DNA from 3 places in the Sulfitobacter sp. M39 genome. Region 2 is predicted to be linked to each of the others. Evidence: riboswitches for the same ligand, from Rfam matches in the RefSeq annotation. Region 2 holds a riboswitch; each other region holds the start of a gene.
The links. Region 2 has a riboswitch for cobalamin ahead of GLP43_RS00430 (energy-coupling factor ABC transporter permease). Riboswitches for the same ligand answer to the same signal wherever they lie in the genome.

Region 1 (6,786 bases), 1.5 Mb from region 2:
TGTTCAAAGGCAAACCCCTGCTTGCGCGATTTCCGTCGCTGGTGCATGACTGATCTATGACGCACCGTATCCTTCTTCCGCTCTGCCTTGCCGCGCTGACCCTGCCCGCAGCCTGCACGCAGTTTCCCGCGCTCGACAGCCGTGCCACGCCCGAGCTTCTCGCCTCGGACTATCCCGCGCTTGTGCCGGTCGATCCGCTGCTTGCCAAAGCCGAGGCCGGACAGGTGAACATCCCGCAAACCGAAAGCGGGCTGACATCGCGGGTCGAACGGTTGCAGGCGCGTGCGGCGCGCTTGCGCGGATCGGTTCTGTCGGGGTCGGAAAAGCAGCGTTTGTCCCAAGGTTTGCAATAAACCGCATGCAATGTCGCGTTGCGTGCGCGGTGGGAAAGGGCTACATCGCGGCTAAACCCCCGAAACGCCGCAGCCCGCTGCCGCGCACCACCAAAAGGATTGCACCATGTCACAACCGCTTCGTCTTGGGATTGCCGGATTGGGCACCGTTGGGGTTGGCGTGGTGCGGATCATCCGCAAGCAGGCTGCCTTGATCGAGGCCCGCACCGGTCGCCCCGTCACCATCACCGCCGTCTCTGCCCGCAGCCGCGACAAGGACCGCGGTGTTACATTGTCGGGCTACGCGTGGGAAGATGATCCCGTCGCACTGGCAAAACGTGATGATGTGGATGTCTTTGTCGAACTGATGGGCGGCGACGAAGGCCCCGCCAAAGACGCGACCGAAGCCGCGCTCGCCTCGGGCAAGGATGTGGTCACCGCCAACAAGGCGCTGCTGGCGATCCACGGTCAGGCGCTGGCCGAACAAGCCGAAGCCGCCGGCGCGCTGATCCGCTATGAAGCCGCCGTAGCCGGGGGCATCCCCGTGATCAAGGCGTTGACGGAAAGCCTTGCCGGTAACGAGATCACCCGCGTCATGGGCGTGATGAACGGCACCTGCAACTATATCCTGACCCGCATGGAAGAGACCGGCAACGGCTATAACTCCCTGTTCGAAGAGGCCGAGGCGCTTGGCTATCTTGAAGCGGACCCGAACCTTGATGTCGGCGGGATTGACGCGGCGCATAAGCTGGCGATCCTGTCCTCGATCGCGTTTGGCACACAAGTGGATTTCGACGGGATCGAGATCGAAGGCATCCAGCGCGTCAGCATCGACGACATTCAGGCTGCCGCGAATATGGGATACAAGATCAAGCTTCTGGGCGTCGCGCAAATGACCGGCCGCGGGCTGGAACAGCGCATGCAGCCCTGCCTTGTGCCCGACAGCTCTCCGCTGGGACAGCTCGCGGGGGGGACCAATATGATCGTGCTGGAAGGCGATGCGATCGGGCAGATCGTCCTGCGCGGCCCCGGTGCCGGTGAAGGCCCCACCGCCAGCGCTGTATTGTCGGACATCTGCGATATCGCGCGCGGCTGGCATGGCCCGGTCTTTGGTCAGAAGGCAGCCACGCTCGCCTCGGCCACTGCAGCCCTGTCGCAGCGCCCCGCCGCCTTCTATCTGCGAATGGGCCTGCTGGACAAGCCCGGTGCCCTGGCCAAAGTCGCCACCGTTCTGGGCGAGGCCGGCATCAGCATCGACCGCATGCGCCAGACCGAACACCGCAGCGATCAGGCCCCGGTCTTGATCGTCACCCATAAATGCAGCCGCACCGCGCTGGACGAGGCTCTGGCCGCGATGGCGAAAACCGGTGTGCTGGCAAGTGATCCCGTGGCGCTGCGGATCGAGGATCTGTAACCCCGAGGGGCGCGGCTGCCCCCTGCCCTTCCCATTGTGGGGAGGATGGGGCGGATGCCTTCGGCGAGGATTTTTGACCATTTGGAAGGGGGAGATGCATGAGCTTTCTATGTGTTAATGCGTCTTTGACGGGGCGTCGCTGGGTTGGCCCCGGTGTCGAGGTGGAACGCGCGACCGAAGTTCTCGTGCAGCAGACCAGCCTGCCGCTGGCCCTGTGTCAGGTGCTGGCGCGGCGCGGCGTGGCGGCGGAAGAGGCCGAGGCGTTTCTTGCGCCGTCGTTGCGTGATCTACTGCCTGACCCGCGTTCCCTACGCGACATGGAGAAAGCCGCGACCCGTTTTCTAGCTGCGGTCAAAGCGCGTCAGCGGATTGCCGTTTTTGCGGATTATGATGTCGATGGTGGCAGCTCTGCCGCGCTGCTGCTGGTCTGGCTGCGCGAGATGGGCTGCACCGCGACGCTTTATGTGCCGGACCGGATCGACGAAGGATATGGCCCCAACGACGCCGCGATGGCCGAGCTGGCCGCGGCTCATGATCTGATTGTCTGCGTTGACTGCGGGACCTTGTCGCATGGGCCGGTGGCCGCGGCGGTCGGGGCGGATGTCGTTATTCTGGACCACCACCTGGGCGGAGAGACCCTGCCCGACGCCTTGGCAGTGGTGAACCCCAACCGGCAGGATGAAGACGGTGCCTTGGCGCATCTTTGTGCCGCGGCAGTGGTGTTCTTGATGCTGGTCGAGGCAGGGCGCCAACTGCGCGAAGCGGGCGCACGCGGGCCTGACCTGATGGCGCTGCTGGATCTGGTGGGGCTCGCCACGGTGGCCGATGTCGCCCCGTTGATCGGCGTGAACCGCGCCTTTGTGCGTCAGGGGCTACGCGTCATGGCGCGGCGCGACAGATTGGGGCTTGCCGCCTTGGCCGATGTGGCGCGGATGGATACGGCCCCGGCGGCCTATCATCTTGGGTTTCTGCTTGGCCCGCGGATCAACGCGGGCGGGCGCATCGGGCAAGCGGATCTGGGGGCAAGGCTGCTGGCCTGCGATGATCCCCATGAGGCGCAGTCGCTTGCCGAAAAGCTGGACCTGCTGAACACCGAGCGCCGCGATGTCGAAACCGCCGTGCGCGCCGCCGCGCTGGATCAGGCAGAGGCCCGCGGCTTTGACGCGCCTTTGGTCTGGGCCTCGGGCGCGGGCTGGCACCCGGGCGTGGTGGGCATCGTCGCCTCGCGGCTTAAAGAGGCGTCGAACCGGCCGTCGATCGTGATCGGGTTCGAGGATGGCATCGGCAAAGGCTCCGGCCGATCGGTCTCGGGGATCGATCTGGGCGCGCCTATCCAGCGGCTGGCGGCGGAGGGGCTGCTGATCAAGGGCGGCGGGCATAAGATGGCCGCCGGTCTGACCGTTGCCGAAGACAAGCTGGAGGAAGCGATGGCGCGGCTGTCAGAGCTCTTGGCCAAGCAGGGCGCGCATCTGGCCGGCGCGGCAGACCTGAAGCTGGACGGCATGTTGATGCCCGCCGCCGCGACGGTGGAACTGGCGCAGCAGGTGGAGCAGGCAGGCCCCTTTGGGGCCGGTGCCCCTGCCCCGCGATATGCCTTTGCCGACATGCAGATCCGCTTTGCCAAGCGGGTGGGTGAAAGCCACCTCAAGATCAGTTTTGGCGACGGCAACAACACCAAAATGGACGCCATCGCCTTTGGCGCATTTGACGGCCCGCTTGGCCCGGCACTGGAAAACCACGGTGGTGCACGGTTCCATCTGGCCGGTCGTCTGGACATCAATACCTGGCGCGGCCGACAGTCCGTGCAGCTGCGTCTGGAAGATGCGGCACCTGCGTAAAAATTTTTCATTTTCTTTCGATTTCTGCTTGCGCGCCTGCGCCGCATTCCTTAGAGAAGCGCTCACAAGCTAAGTGGCCCGTTCGTCTATCGGTTAGGACGTCAGGTTTTCAACCTGAAAAGAGGGGTTCGACTCCCCTACGGGCTGCCACTTGTGCCTTTCCCTGACATCCCAACATACTACGCTGTGAATGTGGGCGAGATGCGTTTCGTTCGCTGTTCGGGGCCGGTTTGGACTGGCACGGCGCACGCCGTAGCAAGCGGACAGTCAAGCGCCCCGCATCAATGGCACTTAGGAATGTGGTATCAAACCCCGTGAATTTTTTGCCGTATTTCCCCCCTTTCTCACGCTGCTTCCACTTGCGCCCGCCGATGGCTTTGCCTAAAGAAGCGCTCACAAGTTAAGTGGCCCGTTCGTCTATCGGTTAGGACGTCAGGTTTTCAACCTGAAAAGAGGGGTTCGACTCCCCTACGGGCTGCCACTTGGTTTTCCATCCGTTTGTTGTTCATGCCTCTAGCGCGTTCTGCGGAACTGTAACCTGCGTCATTTGCCTTTGTCACACGATGGTGCCCCCAAAAACGCAACTTGACGGGTGGGCGGACAACTGTCATCGAAACCGGGTCGGTTTCCTTCGGGAAATAATAGGGAATTCGCCATCCGCGCTTTGGTCTGGATGAACCGGAACTGCCCCCGCAACTGTAGACGGTGAGCTACCTCCATCATGCCACTGGGCCTCAAGGTCCGGGAAGGCGGGGACAGCCGCGATCCGTCAGTCAGGAGACCTGCCGACACTGAACCTGAAACACCGGGCGGGGTTGCTCGGGAGAGGATGATGATGGGACCGGATCTTACCACACGCGCAGACCAAAATGCGCCCGCGCGCCGTTTGGCTAGCCCCTTGTCTTTCTATTCAAAGACCCCGGCATCGGACCAACCGGAGCCCTTGATATGAAACCATTTTTTTCCAGCCTGACTCTGATTGCGAGCCTTGCGGGCAGCACCGCGCTTGGCGCAGAGACAGACTATCCGCTGACCATCGATAACTGCGGCCACACGCTTAGCTTTGACGCGGCCCCCCAGACCACCGTGACCATCGGGCAATCCACGACAGAGATCCTGTATCTGCTGGGTCAGCAGGACCGGATCGCGGGAACCTCTGTCTGGTTCAGCCCTGTTTTGCCAGAGTTCAAAGACACCAACGATGCGATTGAACGGCTGGCGGATAACGATCCCAGCTTTGAAAGCGTGTTGGGTAAACGCCCCGATCTGGTCACCGTGATGTATGAATGGCACGTCGGCCCCGAAGGTATGGTCGGCACCCGCGACAGCTTTCACGAGGTGGGCGTGCCGACCTATGTGATGCCCACCGATTGCGCGGCCAAGGATAACTCTGTCGGCGCGGACGGCACACGATCTGAACTGTTCACGACCCAGCAGCTGTATACCAGCATCGAGGAACTTGCCCGGATCTACAACGCGCAAGATGCCGGTGCCGCCCTGCTGCAAGACCTGCAATCGCGCGAAGCAAAGGCCGTGGCCAAGGCCAAATCGCTGAACCTGCCTCAGGGTACATCAGCGTTGTTCTGGTTCTCGTCGTCCGAGATGGCGGCGGACCCTTATGTGGCAGGTCAACAGGGTGTGCCCGCCTATATGATGGACAAGCTTGGCGTTGAAAACGTCGTGACCTCGGCCGAGGAATGGCCGCTGGTCGGATGGGAGACTCTGGCGAAATCCGACCCGACGTTCATCGTGCTCGCCAAAATGGACCGTCGCCGCTTCCCTGCGGATGACATCGAGAAAAAGCGCGCCTTCCTGATGAACGACCCCGTCGCCCGCGAGATGACCGCGGTGAAAGAGGGCCGCATCATCACCATGGATGCCCATGCGATGGACCCGACCGTACGTGCGATCTATGCGCTGGAAACGATGGCTGACGCGCTGTCCGGTTTCGATCTGGCCGAATGACCGCAATCGACCGCTCTGTGATGCGCAGGCCGCAGTGGCACTGGTGGGTGATCATCCCGCCGGTGCTGCTGGCCGCACTGCTGTTTGGTGCGGCCATCGGCGAGGTCTCTATCCCGCCGCTGGTGGTGCTGAAGGTGCTGGCCAACAAGGCGCTGAACGCGGGCTATGCGGTCGACAAGATCGACGAGGGCATCGTGTGGAACTACCGCATGGCGCGGGCCGTGGTGGCAATGTGCTGTGGCGCCGGTCTGGCGCTGTCGGGCGTCGTGCTGCAAGCACTGCTGCGCAATGCGCTGGCGGATCCCTATCTGCTGGGGATCTCTGCGGGGGCGTCCACGGGTGCTGTGGCGGTGACCATCCTCGGGCTGGGGGGTGGTGCAATCTCGCTGTCTATCGGTGCGTTCAGCGGGGCGCTGGTGGCCTTTGCCTTTGTCGCCTTGCTGGCGCAGGCGGCGGGCGGCGGTGTGGGCCTACGGGCCGCGGGGGTGATCGTGCTGGCCGGTATTGCGGGCAGCCAGATGTTCAACGCCCTGACCGCGCTGATGATCACGAAATCGGCCAATGCCGAACAGGCCCGTGCCATCATGTTCTGGCTTTTGGGGAATATGTCGGGCGTGCGCTGGCCCGATGTCCTGAGCGCCCTGCCCGCGGCGATGATCGGGCTGCTGGCCTGTCTGTGGCACGCCCGCGCGCTGGATGCCTTTACCTTCGGCAGCGACAGCGCCGCGTCCTTGGGCATTCCGGTGCGCCGCGTGCAGCTGCTGCTGATCGGCACGGCGGCGCTGGTCACGGCGGTGATGGTCTCGGTGGTCGGTGCGATCGGCTTTGTCGGGCTGGTGATCCCCCATGCCATGCGGATCGTCGTGGGTCACCGACATGCGATCCTTGTGCCTGCATCTGCACTGGCGGGGGCGGTGTTTCTGGTCTTCGCCGATGTGATTTCACGGGTGATTGTACCGGGCCAAGTGCTGCCCATCGGAGTCGTGACCGCTTTGGTCGGCGCGCCGGTCTTTGCGCTTATCCTGATCGGCAAAAGGACATCGCCATGATCCTGTCGTGTCACGAACTGGGCTGGCGAGTGCGCAACCGCGCCATCGTCGATGACGTGTCCCTGTCCTTGCGGCCGGGCGAAAAGCTGGGGCTGATCGGGCCGAACGGGTCCGGCAAATCCACGCTGCTGCATATGCTTGCCGGTATTCAGAAACCCTCGCGCGGGCGGGTCGAACTGGACGGCGCG
Region 2 (6,786 bases):
CGCGGGGGAGCTGCTGTGGGATGTGGGGGGCGGGTCGGGCTCTGTCTCTGTTGAATGGTGTCTGGCCGCGCCGCACGCGCAGTCCATCGCAATCGAGCCGCGCGAAAGCCGCTGCGAAAATATCACCGAGAACGCCCGCCGTTTTGGTCTCGCGGGCCGGATGCGCTGCGTTCAGGGGACGGCCCCCGATGCGCTGGCCGATCTGCCCCTGCCCGCTGCGGTCTTTCTGGGTGGTGGCGCGTCAGAGGATGTCTTGCAGGCGATCTGGCACAGGATCACGCCGGGCACGCGGCTGGTGGCGAATGCGGTTGCGCTTGAAACCCAAGCCTTGCTGATCCGCTGGCATGGGATGCACGGCGGGCAGCTGCTGCGGATTGACTTGGCGCAGGCGGTGCCCTTGGGCACCATGCAGGGCTGGCACCCCAGCCGCCCGCAACTGCAATGGAGCATCACCCGATGATCGTCGCGGGCATAGGATTGCGCGCGGATGCGACCGAGGCGGATTTACACGCGGCCCTTGCGCTGACGCGGCGCAGGCCGGACACGCTCGCGACCCTCGCGATCAAGGTGACACCGGCGCTGCGGCGCTTTGCTGACAGTCTGGGGTTGCCGCTGATCGAACTGTCGGAAGCCGATATCGCAGACATCCCGACGCGTACCGTGTCGCCGCGTGTGCAAGCGCGCTTCGGGACCGGATCACTTGCCGAGGCCGCCGCATTGCGCGTCGCCGGTCGCGGTGCCAAATTGACGACCTTGCGTGTGACCAGCCCCAATGGCATGGCCACCGTAGCTATCGCGGAAGGAATTGCCCCATGACTGTTCACTTTATCGGCGCGGGCCCCGGAGCCCCTGATCTGCTGACCCTGCGAGGGCGCGACCTGATCGCGGCCTGCCCTGTGTGTCTTTATGCCGGATCGCTGGTCCCGTCTGAGCTGCTGTCCTACTGCCCTGAGGATGCGAAGATCGTGAATACCGCGTCGCTGTCGCTGGACGAGATCATGGCAGAGATCAAAGCCGCCGATGATGCGGGGCAGGATGTGGCGCGGCTTCATTCGGGTGATCTGTCGGTCTGGTCCGCCATGGGCGAGCAGCTGCGCCGCTTGCGCGAGCTGGACATCGAGTATGACATCACCCCCGGCGTGCCCGCCTTTGCCGCTGCCGCCGCCGCTTTGGGGAATGAGCTGACGCTGCCCGGTGTGGCGCAGTCGCTTGTTCTCACGCGCACCTCGGGGCGGGCGTCGGCCATGCCCGAGGGTGAAACGCTCGAGAATTTCGCCGCCACGGGTGCCACTTTGGCGATCCACCTGTCGGTGCATGTGCTGGATGATGTGGTCGCGCGGCTCACCCCTCATTACGGAGAGGACTGCCCCGTCGCCATCGTCTGGCGCGCAAGCTGGCCGGATCAACGGGTGGTGCGGGCGACCTTGGGCAGCGTGATTGACGCCACCGACGGCGAACGCGGACGCACGGCGCTGATCCTTGTGGGCCGCGCGCTGACGGCAGAGGAGTTCCGCGAAAGCTGTCTGTACGCTGGCGATTACGACCGCCGCTTCCGCCCCGTCGGCACAGAGCCGCGCTTTCCCGAGGGCACAGAATGATCGAGACAACGCAACTGCCCAAGGGCCTGATGATCTCGGCCCCGGCGTCGGGCACGGGCAAGACCACGTTGATGCTGGGCCTGCTTAACGCGCTCAGCCGTCGCGGCGTCGACGTGCGCCCGTTCAAGAGCGGGCCGGATTACATCGACCCCGGCTTCCACCGCGCGGCCTGCGGGCGGTCGTCCTATAATATCGATAGCTGGGCTATGGGCTCGGGCGTGTTGTGCAATCTGATCGGCACCGCGAATGGCGGTGATTTGGCCCTGATCGAAGGGTCGATGGGGCTGTTCGACGGCGTGGCGCAACCGGGGGAAACCTCGAACGGGGCGAGCGCGGATATCTCTGCCATGACGGGCTGGCCGGTGGTGTTGCTGCTGGATGTGTCGGGTCAGGCGCAATCGGCTGCGGCCACCGCACTTGGGTTCAAGACGATGCGCCCGGATGTGCATGTCGCGGGTGTGGTGCTGAACAAGGTCGCCAGCCCCCGGCATGAGGCGCTGCTGCGTCTGGGGATGGAGCAAGTCGGCATCCCCGTTCTGGGCGCGCTGCCACGTCAGGGGTCGGTCACGCTGCCGGAACGCCACTTGGGTCTGGTGCAAGCCGAGGAACAGCCCGAACTGATGAAGCTGCTGGATGCGGCAGGTGATTTCATCACACAGCATATCGATCTTGATCTGATCGTCTCTGCCGCTCAAGGGCGCAGTATTCCTGACGGGCCAGATGTCTTACCCCCGCCCCCCGGTCAACGGATCGCTTTGGCCAAGGATGCCGCGTTTTCGTTCATCTATCCGCATTTGCTGGACCACTGGATCGCTGCGGGTGCGCAGGTGTTACCCTTCTCGCCGCTGGCGGATGAGGCACCGGACGACAGCGCCGACATCTGCTGGCTGCCCGGCGGCTATCCCGAGCTGCATGCCGGACGCCTTGCCGCTGCCGCGCAGTTCCGCGACGGCCTGCAACAGTTCGCCACAACGCGCCCGGTGCATGGGGAATGCGGGGGTTATATGGCGATGGGAGCCGGTTTGGTCGACAAGGAAGGCGTGCGTCACCAGATGGCGGGGCTGCTGGGGCTGGAAACCAGCTATGAGAAGCGCAAGATGCATCTGGGCTACCGGCTTGCCACGTTGAACGAACCCGGCCCCGGCTATGACGCGGGCGCGCGGTTGCGCGGGCATGAATTCCACTATTCTACGATCCTGTCGCAACCAGACACGCCGCTGGCGCGGGTGGTCGATGCCAATGGGGCCGAAGTGCCCGAGACAGGCTCGCGGCGCGGCCATGCCACCGGCACCTTCTTTCACCTGATTGCGGGGGCGTCATGAGCGGTTTTGTCTCTTTCGTCTCGTCCGGTCCGGGTGATCCCGAGCTGCTGACCGTGAAGGCGGTAAAGCGGTTGCAAGAGGCCGAAGTCGTGCTGTTCGACGATCTGTCGGCGGGTCCGATCCTTGAACACGTCTCGCCCGAGGCCGATCTGATCGGGGTAGGCAAACGCGCGGGACGGCTGTCTCCGAAGCAGGATCACGTGAGCCGCCTGCTGGTCGAACACGCCTTGACCGGCGCGCGGGTGGTGCGGCTCAAAAGCGGGGACGCGGGCGTGTTTGGCCGGCTTGAAGAAGAGCTGACCGCGCTGAAAGCGGCAGGCGTCGCTTTCGAGATCATCCCCGGTGTGACGGCGGCGTCTTCGGCGGCGGCGGCGGCGATGATCCCGCTGACACGGCGGCTGACCGCGCGGCGGGTGCAGTTTATCACCGGTCATGGCGAATCGGGGGCTTTGCCCGAAGATCTGAACATGGCGGCGCTGGCCGACCCAACGGCGACCACGGTCGTCTATATGGGGCGGCGCACCTTCGCCAGTTTCGCCGCGCGGCTGATCGAGGCGGGCTTGCCCCCTTCGACCCCTGCCCTGCTGGCAGAGGCGGTATCGACCCCCGATCAAAAGCTGAGCCGCCACACCGTGGAAAGCCTTGCCCATCTGCCGCTGGATCCCGCAACGTCAGCGCCAGCGCTGATCCTTTACGGGCCGTTGACCGAATAGATGACTTGACAAAACCAGCCCGAAAATGACCACCTATTCCGGACGGTTCCCCGTGCGCCTTCAGGCAATCGGGGTGAAAAGGGAATACGGTGCGGTGCCAAAGCAAAGGTGCCTAATCCGGAACTGCCCCCGCACCTGTAAGTGAAGAGCAACCCGCATTGCCACTGGGCCACATCGCCTGGGAAGGCGCGGCACGCATGGACGCACAAAGTCAGGAGACCTGCCGTCATGGGGATGATCCCCGATCCAATTGGCGGCCCCCCGGGGCGGCTTTCACATCATGCCGTCGGGGAAGACGGCAAGGAGACCTGAACATGCATATCGAACCCGAAGTCGTGACCGGCGCGAAGCTGGTCCTGTCCTATGGCACCGCCGCCGGTGCTGCGGCCTACACCGCGAAAACCGCGATGGACTCTGTCCGTGAAAAAGGCGTCGTGCCTTTTGCGGGCGGGGCTGTGGTGGCCACCGCGCTGACCTTTGTCTTTTTTCAGGTCTTCCCGCATTTCCCCGTGGGCGTGAGCGAAGTGCACCTGATCCTCGGCTCGACCCTGTTCCTGCTGTTCGGCGTGGCCCCTGCGGCTGCCGGTCTGGCGCTTGGTCTGCTGGCGCAGGGCATGTTCTTTGCCCCCATCGACCTGCCGCAATACACGATGAACGTCACCACGCTGCTGGTGCCCTTGTTCATGGTCTCGGCGCTGGCCAAACGCATCATCGCGCCCAACACCGCCTATGTTGATCTGACCTATGTTCAAGCGCTCAAGCTGTCGACCGCGTTTCAGGCGGGCGTTGTGGGCTGGGTGGCGTTCTGGGCCATCTACGGTCAGGGCTTTGCCGCCAGCAACATCGCCGCTGTGGCCAGCTTTGGCGGGGCCTATATGATGGTCATCCTGATCGAGCCGCTGGTGGATCTGGCCGTGCTCGCCGCCGCGAAAACCCTGCGCGATTTCGCGGGCAGCGCGCTGTTCACCAAGCGTCTGACACAGACTGCCGCTGAATAATCCAAGACCCGACGCGGCCCCCTACTCTACGGGCCGCGTTACCCCCTGCCGGAGCCTCAAGATGTTTACGCTTTCACTGATCGGCATCGGGTCCGGCAATCCCAAACACCTGACATTACAAGCCATCGACGCGCTGAATGCCTGCGATGTGATCCTGATTCCGTCCAAGGGCGCGGGCAAGGATGATCTGGCTGGCCTGCGGCACGAGATTTGCACCCAAGTGCTGCGGTCGGACGGGCCTGATATTCACGAATTCACCCTGCCCAAACGCGACGCCGCCAACCCTGATTATCACGCGGGCGTCCACGATTGGCACGATGCCATTGCGCAGGTCTGGCTGGCCGAGATGCAGCGCACCCTGCCCCAAGGCGGCCGTGTCGGTTTCCTCGTCTGGGGGGATCCGTCGCTGTATGACAGCACCCTGCGCATTGCGGAGCGGTTGCAAAAGGTCGTCACACTCACCGTCGATGTCGTGCCGGGGATTACCTCTCTTCAGGTACTGACGGCGGGCCATGCGATCCCGCTGAACACCATCGGCAATCCCGTCACGATCACCACCGGACGGCAGCTGCGCGATCATGGCTGGCCGCAGGGTGTGGATACGATTGCCGTCATGCTGGACGGCACCTGCGCCTTCGAGGTGTTGCGGCAGCACGGCGACGTGCACATCTGGTGGACCGCCTACGCCGGCATGCCGAACGAGCGTCGCATCGCGGGCCCGCTGGATCAGGTCTGCGACCGCATCATCGCAACGCGGGCAGAGGCCCGCGCCGCCCATGGCTGGATCATGGATATCTACCTGCTGCGCCGGTAGACGCGCGCTACAGCTTTTCGAGCCGTTGCAAGATCGGGCAATCGGGGCGGTCATCGCCAGCGCATTCGTGCACCAGATGGGTCAAGGTCTGACGAATATCTTGCAGGTCCGCGATCTTGCTTTCGATCTGCGCCAAATGTTGCTGGGCGATGGCACGCACGTCAGCGCTGGCGCGGTCCTGATCATCCCAAAGCGCCAGCAGGTCGCGGCAATTCTCGATCGTGAAGCCTAAGGCCCGCGCACGGCCCAGAAACGTCAGCTTGTGCACGTCGCTGTCGCAAAAGCTGCGGTACCCGTTGGTGTCACGCGCGGGCGTGATCAGTCCGATGTCTTCGTAGTAGCGGATGGTCTTGGCAGGCAGACCTGCGCTTTTCGACACGTCACCGATGTTCATAGACGTCTCCTTTCGTTGAATTAGGCGGGTGCTGCGGCGGCGATCCACCGCAGGCGCAGGGCGTTGAACAGGACAAAGACGCTCGACAACGCCATGGCGGCGGCGGCAAGCACGGGCGAAAGCAGCAGGCCGAACAGCGGATAAAGCACACCTGCTGCAACGGGGATCAGCAGCGCGTTATAGCCGAAGGCCCAGAAGAGGTTCTGGCGGATATTGCGCATGGTGTGCTGGCTGATGTGCAGGGCGTTCACCACCCCTTGCAAATCTCCCGACATCAACACCACGTCAGCCGCTTCGATGGCGACATCCGTTCCGGTACCGATGGCGATACCCACGTCGACCCCCGCCAGCGCGGGCGCATCATTGATCCCGTCCCCGACAAAGGCGACCTTGTGGCCCGCCTGTTGCAGGTCCTCCAGCGCGGCGACCTTGCCGTCGGGCAGCACTTCGGCGACCACGGTATCGATCCCCAAGCGGTTGGCAATCGCCTGTGCCGTCGCCTTGTTGTCACCGGTGATCATGGCGATTTTCAGCCCCGCTTCGTGCAGTGCCTCCAGCGCTTGGGGCGTCGTTTCCTTGATCGGGTCGGCGACGCCGATCATCGCGACAAGCTCCTCATCGACGGCGGCGAAAAGCGGTGTCTTGCCCTCGCTCCCCCATGCTGCCGACCGCCCCTCTGCCGCGGCGAGAGAGACCCCTTCGGCCTCCATGAAACGGTCCGCCCCGACAAGCACGCGACGCCCCTCGACCTCGGCGTGTACACCGTGGCCGGTTTGCGAGGCAAAAGAGGTCACCGCTGCCAGCGACAGCCCCTGTGTTTCGGCATGGCGCAGGATGGCGCTGGCAATCGGGTGCTCTGACTGCGCCTCGACCGACGCAACGAGCCGCAACGCATCAGCCTGCGACCAGCCGTTGAAGACATCCAGATCCGTCACCTCGGGTCGACC
Region 3 (6,786 bases), 1.0 Mb from region 2:
TTTGCTACCGTCGCGGCCGGCAACGTCACTGACTTGGGCGACGGCACCGATGCGGGTCTTGAAGCGGTCGTTCCAGACCTTGTTCCAGTCGACTTCCTGACGCGCCAGATCGGCGGTGCCAAAGGTCGTGGTGGTTTTGACGAAGTCCGTGTCCTGCGCCTTTTTGGTCACCAGATTGACCGCGCCGCCGGTGGTCGAACGCCCTCCGATAGAACCCGATGGGCCTTTGGTGATCTCGACCTGTTCGGCCATGAATGTCTCGCGCACGGCGACACCGGAATCACGCACGCCGTCGATGAAGACGTCGTTGGAGGACCGGAAGCCGCGGATGAACAGAACGTCGCCGAATGCGTTGCCGCCTTCGCCGGTGCCCAATGTGATGCCGGGGGTGGTGCGGGCGAGTTCACGCACCGATGTCGCGTTCTTGTCGCGCAGCACTTCCTGGGTGACTGCGGTGACGGTGCGCGGTGTATCGACCAGCGGTTGCGTCAGCAGCGAGTTGCCCGATTGGACGGCCTGATATCCGGCTTCGGGGTTGGCGTAGGGGGACAAGCCGTTTTCGCCAGCGACGGGCGCGGCGGGGGCGGCAGCAACGGGGGCCTCGGCCACGACGGGTGCAGGGGCGGGTGCTGGTGTCGCGCGGGGGGCAGGGGCCGCCGCGGCGCGTTTCTTGGCGGGTTGTGGCTTGGGCTTGGCGGCCTGCGGCTCGGAGGTTTCAACCTCGATCCCGGGAAGCAGCAGCGGCTCGTCGCTGGATTGCGCATAAAGTGCTGCAGGAGACGTTGCGCCGATGGCGGCGGCCGTCATCATGCCGATGCTGCGGCTGGCCGTGTGGCCACGCAAGCTGTGTGGTGTTTTCGTCTGAGTCATAGTGCCCTCGTCATTGCCCATTCGGGCTGTTTTTAGGGGGCTGGTCTGGACGATTGGCTACCTATTCACGGGCGGGTTACTAAGGCTGATAAAAACAATCAAGTATTAAACTTCGGCAACCTTACAAAAATTTCAATGGGTTGTAGCGTTGCACATAAGGCGCCGATCGGGCGTGTGAAGCGCCCGTTAATGCAGCGTCGGTGCTGCTTCCATTTGCGCGACCTCGCTAGGAGCGCTCAGGCGCATCCGTTTAAGCGCAAGCCCGAAATCCGCCGCGAGTGATGCCACCAGCGGGGCCATATCGGGGCGCACAAGCAGCGTGGCGATCAGCATCGCGTCTTCGCGCTGCCCGTCTGTTGCCGTGGCGATGAAGTTCGCAAAGCAGGATTCGTCCGATCCCAGACATTTGCACGTGACCGAATGGCGCATCAAAGGCCGCCGCCCGAACCGTGCACAAAGCGAGCATAGCTGTTCAAACGTAGCGAGCGCCTTGCTCCCGTTGGTGTGGCCGAGGACGCTGGCAAAATCGCTGCTGACTTTTTCCTGCGCATCAGGCCCGTCACACCACATCCGCAGATAGATGACCGACGCGGCCTGAAGGCTGTCTAGCTCTGTGATGAACCCTACCGGGGCACCGCCGGGGTGCTGATGTGCGTCATTCATTTGGTCAGGATCAATTTGCCAGCGCGTGTGATTCGCAGGGTGTAGGTCTGGGTATCCAGCACGATTTGGGCCAGATCTCCGCCTTCAGTCAGGTCGCGGGCAGAGTAGGTCGGCAGCGCGTTCATCGGGGCTTGGGTCTTTGGGGGGGCATGAAATGTCATAGGGCTGCTCTATCAATGGTCATGGAAAAAGAACGTTGCACGCGGCACTGATCACCAGACAGCCCTGCGGCTTGGTCCTGACGGTGAACGGCAGTCTGCGTTCTGGGGAATGGTCTCATCGTGGGACTCCTCACATCACATGTGTCGGGCGTCCCCGTGATCATGGGCGGGGTGGCTAGACGTTCCCACAAACCTGATTGAAATTATAGGGTATGTCAATCCGACAGTTTTAGTCGGAATACTTTGCGCGATTTTTTGTGTGTCTGTATCGCGCAAATGAATACCCCCCGCTGCACGGGGCGGCGGGGGGTATCAGGTGCTTTGACTGGCAAAGCACAAACGTCGGTTATTGCGGTGTTATTGCGTCTTCATTTCGGCGCGCAGGCCGCGGAAGATTGCGTAGCACAGGAACAGCAGCACCACAGTAAAGGGCAATCCGGTAGAGATAACCATCGACTGAAGCGACTTGAGCCCGCCCGCAGACAGCAGCAACACGATCGCTACGGCACCTTCGAAGATGCACCAGAACACGCGCTGTGGCGCAGGTGCGTCGACCTTGCCGCCTGCCGTGATCGTATCGATCACCAGCGAGCCGGAGTCAGACGAGGTCACGAAGAACACGATGACCAAGACGATCCCGATCAGCGATGTGATCCCGGCAAGCGGCAGCGCATCCAGCATGGCGAACAGCTGGCGTGGCAGCTCGGCTTCTTGCGCGGCGGTGTAGCCGTCGCTGATCACCTGATCGATTGCCATGCCCCCAAAGACGCTCATCCACAGGACGCAGACCACGCTTGGGATCAGCAGGACGCAGGTCAGGAATTCGCGGACCGAACGGCCACGGCTGACGCGGGCGATGAACATGCCGACGAAAGGTGACCAGCTGATCCACCATGCCCAGTAGAACGACGTCCAGCCTTGCATAAAGTTCACGTCTTCACGGCCAACGGGGTTGGACAGGGCCGGCAGGTATTCACCATAGGCCAGCAGGGACGATCCAAAGGTCGACAAGATTGCCCATGTCGGTCCGACCAGCAGCACAAACGCCAGCAGCAGGAACGCCAGACCCATGTTGATCTCTGACAGGACTTTGACGCCGCCATCAAGGCCGCGCAGGACGGACACGGTCGCCACCGCGGTGATGCCGGTGATCAGCAGAACCTGAGTTGTTGGGCCAACCGCCAGACCAAAGAGCTCGTTCAAGCCCGCGTTGGCTTGCGTGGCCCCCAGACCAAGCGATGTCGCCAGACCAAAGAGCGTTGCAAATACGGCGAGAATGTCGATCACGTGACCGGGCCAGCCCCAGACGCGTTCCCCCAGGATCGGGTAAAAGGCAGAGCGGATGGTTAGGGGAAGACCCTTGTTATAGCTGAACAGCGCCAGCGCCAGACCAACAACGGCATAGATCGCCCAAGGGTGCAGGCCCCAGTGGTAGATCGTGGCCGCCATCCCCAGACGAACCGCTTCGGCTTGATCGCCCGCGGCCGCGCCCAAAGGTGCCCAATCGGTGCGCAGACCGTCTTCGCCAACAGCAGTGCCACCCATGGAGCTCGAGAAATGCGATAGCGGTTCAGAGACGCCATAGAACATCAGACCGATGCCCATGCCCGCCGCGAACAGCATCGAGAACCATCCAAGGTAGGTATAGTCAGGGCTTGCTTCGGCCCCGCCAAGGCGCACACGGCCCAAAGGCGTGATGATCAGCAGCAGGCAGAACAGCACAAAGATGTTGCCGGCAGAGATAAAGAACCAGTCAAAGCCCTTTGTCACCGACGAGAACAGCCATGTGAATAGCGCGCCAGAGTGTTCGGGCAGCGCGAGGGTGTAGAATACAAAGGCAACAATACACACACCCGAGATCGCGAAGACCGGGTTGTGAATGTCGAAGCCGAAGGGCCCCACGCTGCCTTCTTTGTTGTCTTGGCCGATCTCGTAATCCGTGTCGATTACGGCAGCGGCCCCGTCGGGTGTCGGGATACCCGGCGACGTTTCATCTGTCATTAGATGCTCTCCATTTTATGTATTTGCGACTAATCATAGCGCAACTCCGACAAAACGACCACCGCTGCGCGGGAATTAAGTAAATGAATATCATGGCTTAGCCCCCGGAAGCGGGCTTGACGCCCCGTTTGCGGGGCGCGGGCTATGCGTTTTTTCCGTGGTTTACCGCGAATCCCCTCTTTGGATTCGGGTGAAACACCGGGGCGGATCCGCGTGCCGCACTGCCCAAGCCCGTCTGAACGGAGGGGGCAACCGCACCGCGGGATAGCGCCCTATCCCAAAAGATATGCCGCCCTATCCGTCCATGGCTCCGACCCACCTGCTTGCGCAAATGAAAGCGCGGGCGTCTGCGGTCACCATGGTCCCATGACAAATTTTTTCATCATGGGGGATGATATGAAAGTTACTTGCACACTACCAATTATCGCAACCGCGGCACTTCTGGCCGCTACCACTGTCAGCGCCGAAGGGTTCAGCCTGTCCGGTGCGCGCTCTGCCATGCAAAGCGACATCTCGTTCAACGTTATGCAATCCGCAGGGCAGGGGCAGATCAAGCTGCGCCATAAGGTCCAGCCCAAAGCGCAGGTCCGGTCCAAGACCGTGAGCAGCCGCAGCCGGTCCTTCCAAGAGCTAAGCGGGGTCAGCACTGCCGCGGACCTCAAAAGCCTCATCGCTTGGGCCGAGGCGGGTCCGAAGGGCTATGACGCCGTGCAATACGGGGCCAAACGGCTGCCGCCACAGCGTCCGACACAAATGACCATCGGAGAGATCTACCGCTGGATCGACCGCACGCCGGGCCAACCGCATGCCATCGGTCGATACCAGTTCATTCCATCCACGCTGCGCAGTCTGGTGCGACAGGCGGGCCTGAGCAAGAATGACCGCTTTACCTCGGCGGTGCAGGACGGGCTGGCAGATATCCTTTTGGTCGATGCGGGGTTTAATGCGTTCAAGAAGGGCAAGATCAGCCGCCACCGCTTTATGGAAAACCTCGCACGTATCTGGGCCGGTTTCCCGACCTCTAACGGGCGGTCCTATTATCACGGCTATGCAGGCAACAAGGCTGTCATCTCGTGGAACGAGTTCGACGCCGTGATGAAGAAGATTTTCGCAACCAAACGCGGCTGATCCCCGCGTTAGGGCTTGTTCCGGGCGGACAGCCGTGGCCCAATGGCCGGGTCTGGTGTCCGCCTCGCGGAAGAATCGGGAAGCTGGTGAAACTCCGGCACGTGCCCAACGCTGTAATGGGGATGGTTTGCGCATAGGCCACTGGAATATTCCGGGAAGGCGCGCGGACCAAACGACCCTAAGTCAGAAGACCGGCCAGACAGTACAGCTTGCCCCGCATGGACAGCGGGATTGGCGCATAAACGTATTGTTGGGGACTGAACAATGCCGATACCCTCTGCGCTGGCACCCGCTGCGCCTTTTTCAGATGCTGAACGCGACGCCGTCTACAAGGCGATCTTTACCCGCCGCGATGTACGCGATCAGTTTTTACCCGATCCAGTGGCCGAGGATGTGTTACACCGCATACTAACCGCCGCGCATCACGCACCGTCCGTCGGGTTGTCACAGCCGTGGAACTTCATCGTCATCCGGGATCAGGCCGCACGCGATCAGGTCTGGCACGCCTTCAACCGCGCCAACGAGGAAGCCGCCCAGATGTTCGAGGGCGACCGCCAGACAACCTATAGGTCGCTAAAGCTCGAAGGCATCCGCAAGGCACCGGTCAATATCTGCGTGACCTGTGACCGCAGCCGTGGCGGCAAGGTCGTGCTGGGGCGCACCCATAATCAAAGCATGGATCTTTATAGCACGGTCTGCGCGATCCAGAACCTCTGGCTTGCCGCCCGCGCCGAGGGCATCGGGCTGGGCTGGGTCAGCGTGTTCCGCGATGCCGATCTGCGTGACCTGCTGAAGATCCCCGACCGGATAGAAATCGTCGGCTACCTGTGTTTGGGCCACGTGGACGAGCTTTACCAGACGCCCGAACTTGAGGTGAAAGGCTGGAGCAAACGGCTCCCCGTGGACGAGATGATCTTTGACGGCACGTGGCAGGGCGATCCTTAGGCGGTTCCTCGTCGTTCGCGACGTCACCTCCCGCAGTGCGGGTATTTTGTATCATCAGCGGAACCATGCCGGTTCCCTGACGTTGCCTTTGTGAAGCCGACGCATACCGCGTGCGGCACGCATAGAGGAGTTCTTCCAAATGGGCGGTATCATTTATCTCGTAGGTCTTGTGGTCGTGGTCATGGCGGTATTGTCGCTGATCGGTCTTGCGTAAACTAACGCCGGGGAGGCATTTACATGAACACGACACTCACTGAAAAAACTGCCGATGGATCCTATGTCGACTGGCCCGCAATTTTCGCGGGTACCGTTGTGGCTGTGGCAATCGGGCTCTTGCTGACCGCCTTCGGCGCGGCGCTTGGCTTGTCGTCGATCACGCTGGACGGAACCGACAATTCATCGACGCTTGAACTGGTGCTGACCGCGCTGTGGATGGTGATCACGCTGGTCGCGTCCTATCTGGCCGGTGGCTATATCGCGGGCCGCATGCGCCGCCGCGTCGAAAGCGCCACGGATGACGAAGTGACCGCACGTGACGGGATCAACGGTTTGGTTGTTTGGGGCCTCGGGTCTGTGATCACCGCCGTGATGCTATCAAGCGCGCTGAGCTTTGCAGCTAATACCGCGGGCAATGTTGCTGCGGGTGCAGGCAAAGCAGCTGGTACGGTCGTCGAGGCTGCGGGCTCTGCCGTTGGGGGTGCTGCCTCCGGTCTGGCCGATGCGGCGGGTGCTGCTATCCCGGATGAGGCCAAGAATGATCCGACAGATTACCTGTCGAACCAGCTTTTGCGCCCCAATCAGGTTGACCCGGTCACCGCCGATCCCGAGCAATTGGCAGAGCAGACCGCCAGCATCGTCGCGAATATCTACCGCACGGGTGAGGTGAGCGAGGAAGACCGGACCTATCTTGCCGGTGCTGTTGCCGCACGCACCGATCTGACCCAGGCTCAGGCGAAAGAGCGCGTGGACCAGATCGTGACCCAAGCGCAGGAAGCACGTCAGGAAGTCGAAGACGCTG

Region 1: it holds a riboswitch for cobalamin, as region 2 does, so the genes downstream of both, GLP43_RS07600 (ABC transporter substrate-binding protein) here and GLP43_RS00430 (energy-coupling factor ABC transporter permease) in region 2, are expected to answer to the same signal.
Region 3: it holds a riboswitch for cobalamin, as region 2 does, so the genes downstream of both, bluB (5,6-dimethylbenzimidazole synthase) here and GLP43_RS00430 (energy-coupling factor ABC transporter permease) in region 2, are expected to answer to the same signal.

Annotation. Positions count from the first base shown of each region.
Region 1 covers NZ_WMDZ01000001.1:1,579,773-1,586,558, reverse strand. The annotation lists gene GLP43_RS07625 (hypothetical protein) at 57-353, shown strand; gene GLP43_RS07620 (homoserine dehydrogenase) at 460-1,746, shown strand; gene recJ (single-stranded-DNA-specific exonuclease RecJ) at 1,845-3,584, shown strand; tRNA gene GLP43_RS07610 (tRNA-Glu) at 3,660-3,734, shown strand; tRNA gene GLP43_RS07605 (tRNA-Glu) at 3,991-4,065, shown strand; cobalamin riboswitch at 4,190-4,388, shown strand; gene GLP43_RS07600 (ABC transporter substrate-binding protein) at 4,533-5,549, shown strand; gene GLP43_RS07595 (FecCD family ABC transporter permease) at 5,570-6,598, shown strand; gene GLP43_RS07590 (ABC transporter ATP-binding protein) at 6,595-6,786, shown strand, end outside.
Region 2 covers NZ_WMDZ01000001.1:75,816-82,601, forward strand. The annotation lists gene cbiE (precorrin-6y C5,15-methyltransferase (decarboxylating) subunit CbiE) at 1-460, shown strand, start outside; gene GLP43_RS00410 (cobalamin biosynthesis protein) at 457-816, shown strand; gene cobM (precorrin-4 C(11)-methyltransferase) at 813-1,598, shown strand; gene GLP43_RS00420 (cobyrinate a,c-diamide synthase) at 1,595-2,920, shown strand; gene cobA (uroporphyrinogen-III C-methyltransferase) at 2,917-3,633, shown strand; cobalamin riboswitch at 3,662-3,875, shown strand; gene GLP43_RS00430 (energy-coupling factor ABC transporter permease) at 3,948-4,631, shown strand; gene cobF (precorrin-6A synthase (deacetylating)) at 4,693-5,445, shown strand; gene cueR (Cu(I)-responsive transcriptional regulator) at 5,453-5,839, opposite strand; gene GLP43_RS00445 (heavy metal translocating P-type ATPase) at 5,860-6,786, opposite strand, start outside.
Region 3 covers NZ_WMDZ01000001.1:1,125,164-1,131,949, forward strand. The annotation lists gene GLP43_RS05495 (TonB-dependent receptor) at 1-870, opposite strand, end outside; gene GLP43_RS05500 (hypothetical protein) at 1,057-1,533, opposite strand; gene hemP (hemin uptake protein HemP) at 1,530-1,694, opposite strand; gene GLP43_RS05510 (BCCT family transporter) at 2,052-3,695, opposite strand; gene GLP43_RS05515 (hypothetical protein) at 4,062-4,823, shown strand; cobalamin riboswitch at 4,860-5,037, shown strand; gene bluB (5,6-dimethylbenzimidazole synthase) at 5,088-5,768, shown strand; gene GLP43_RS05525 (hypothetical protein) at 6,006-6,786, shown strand, end outside.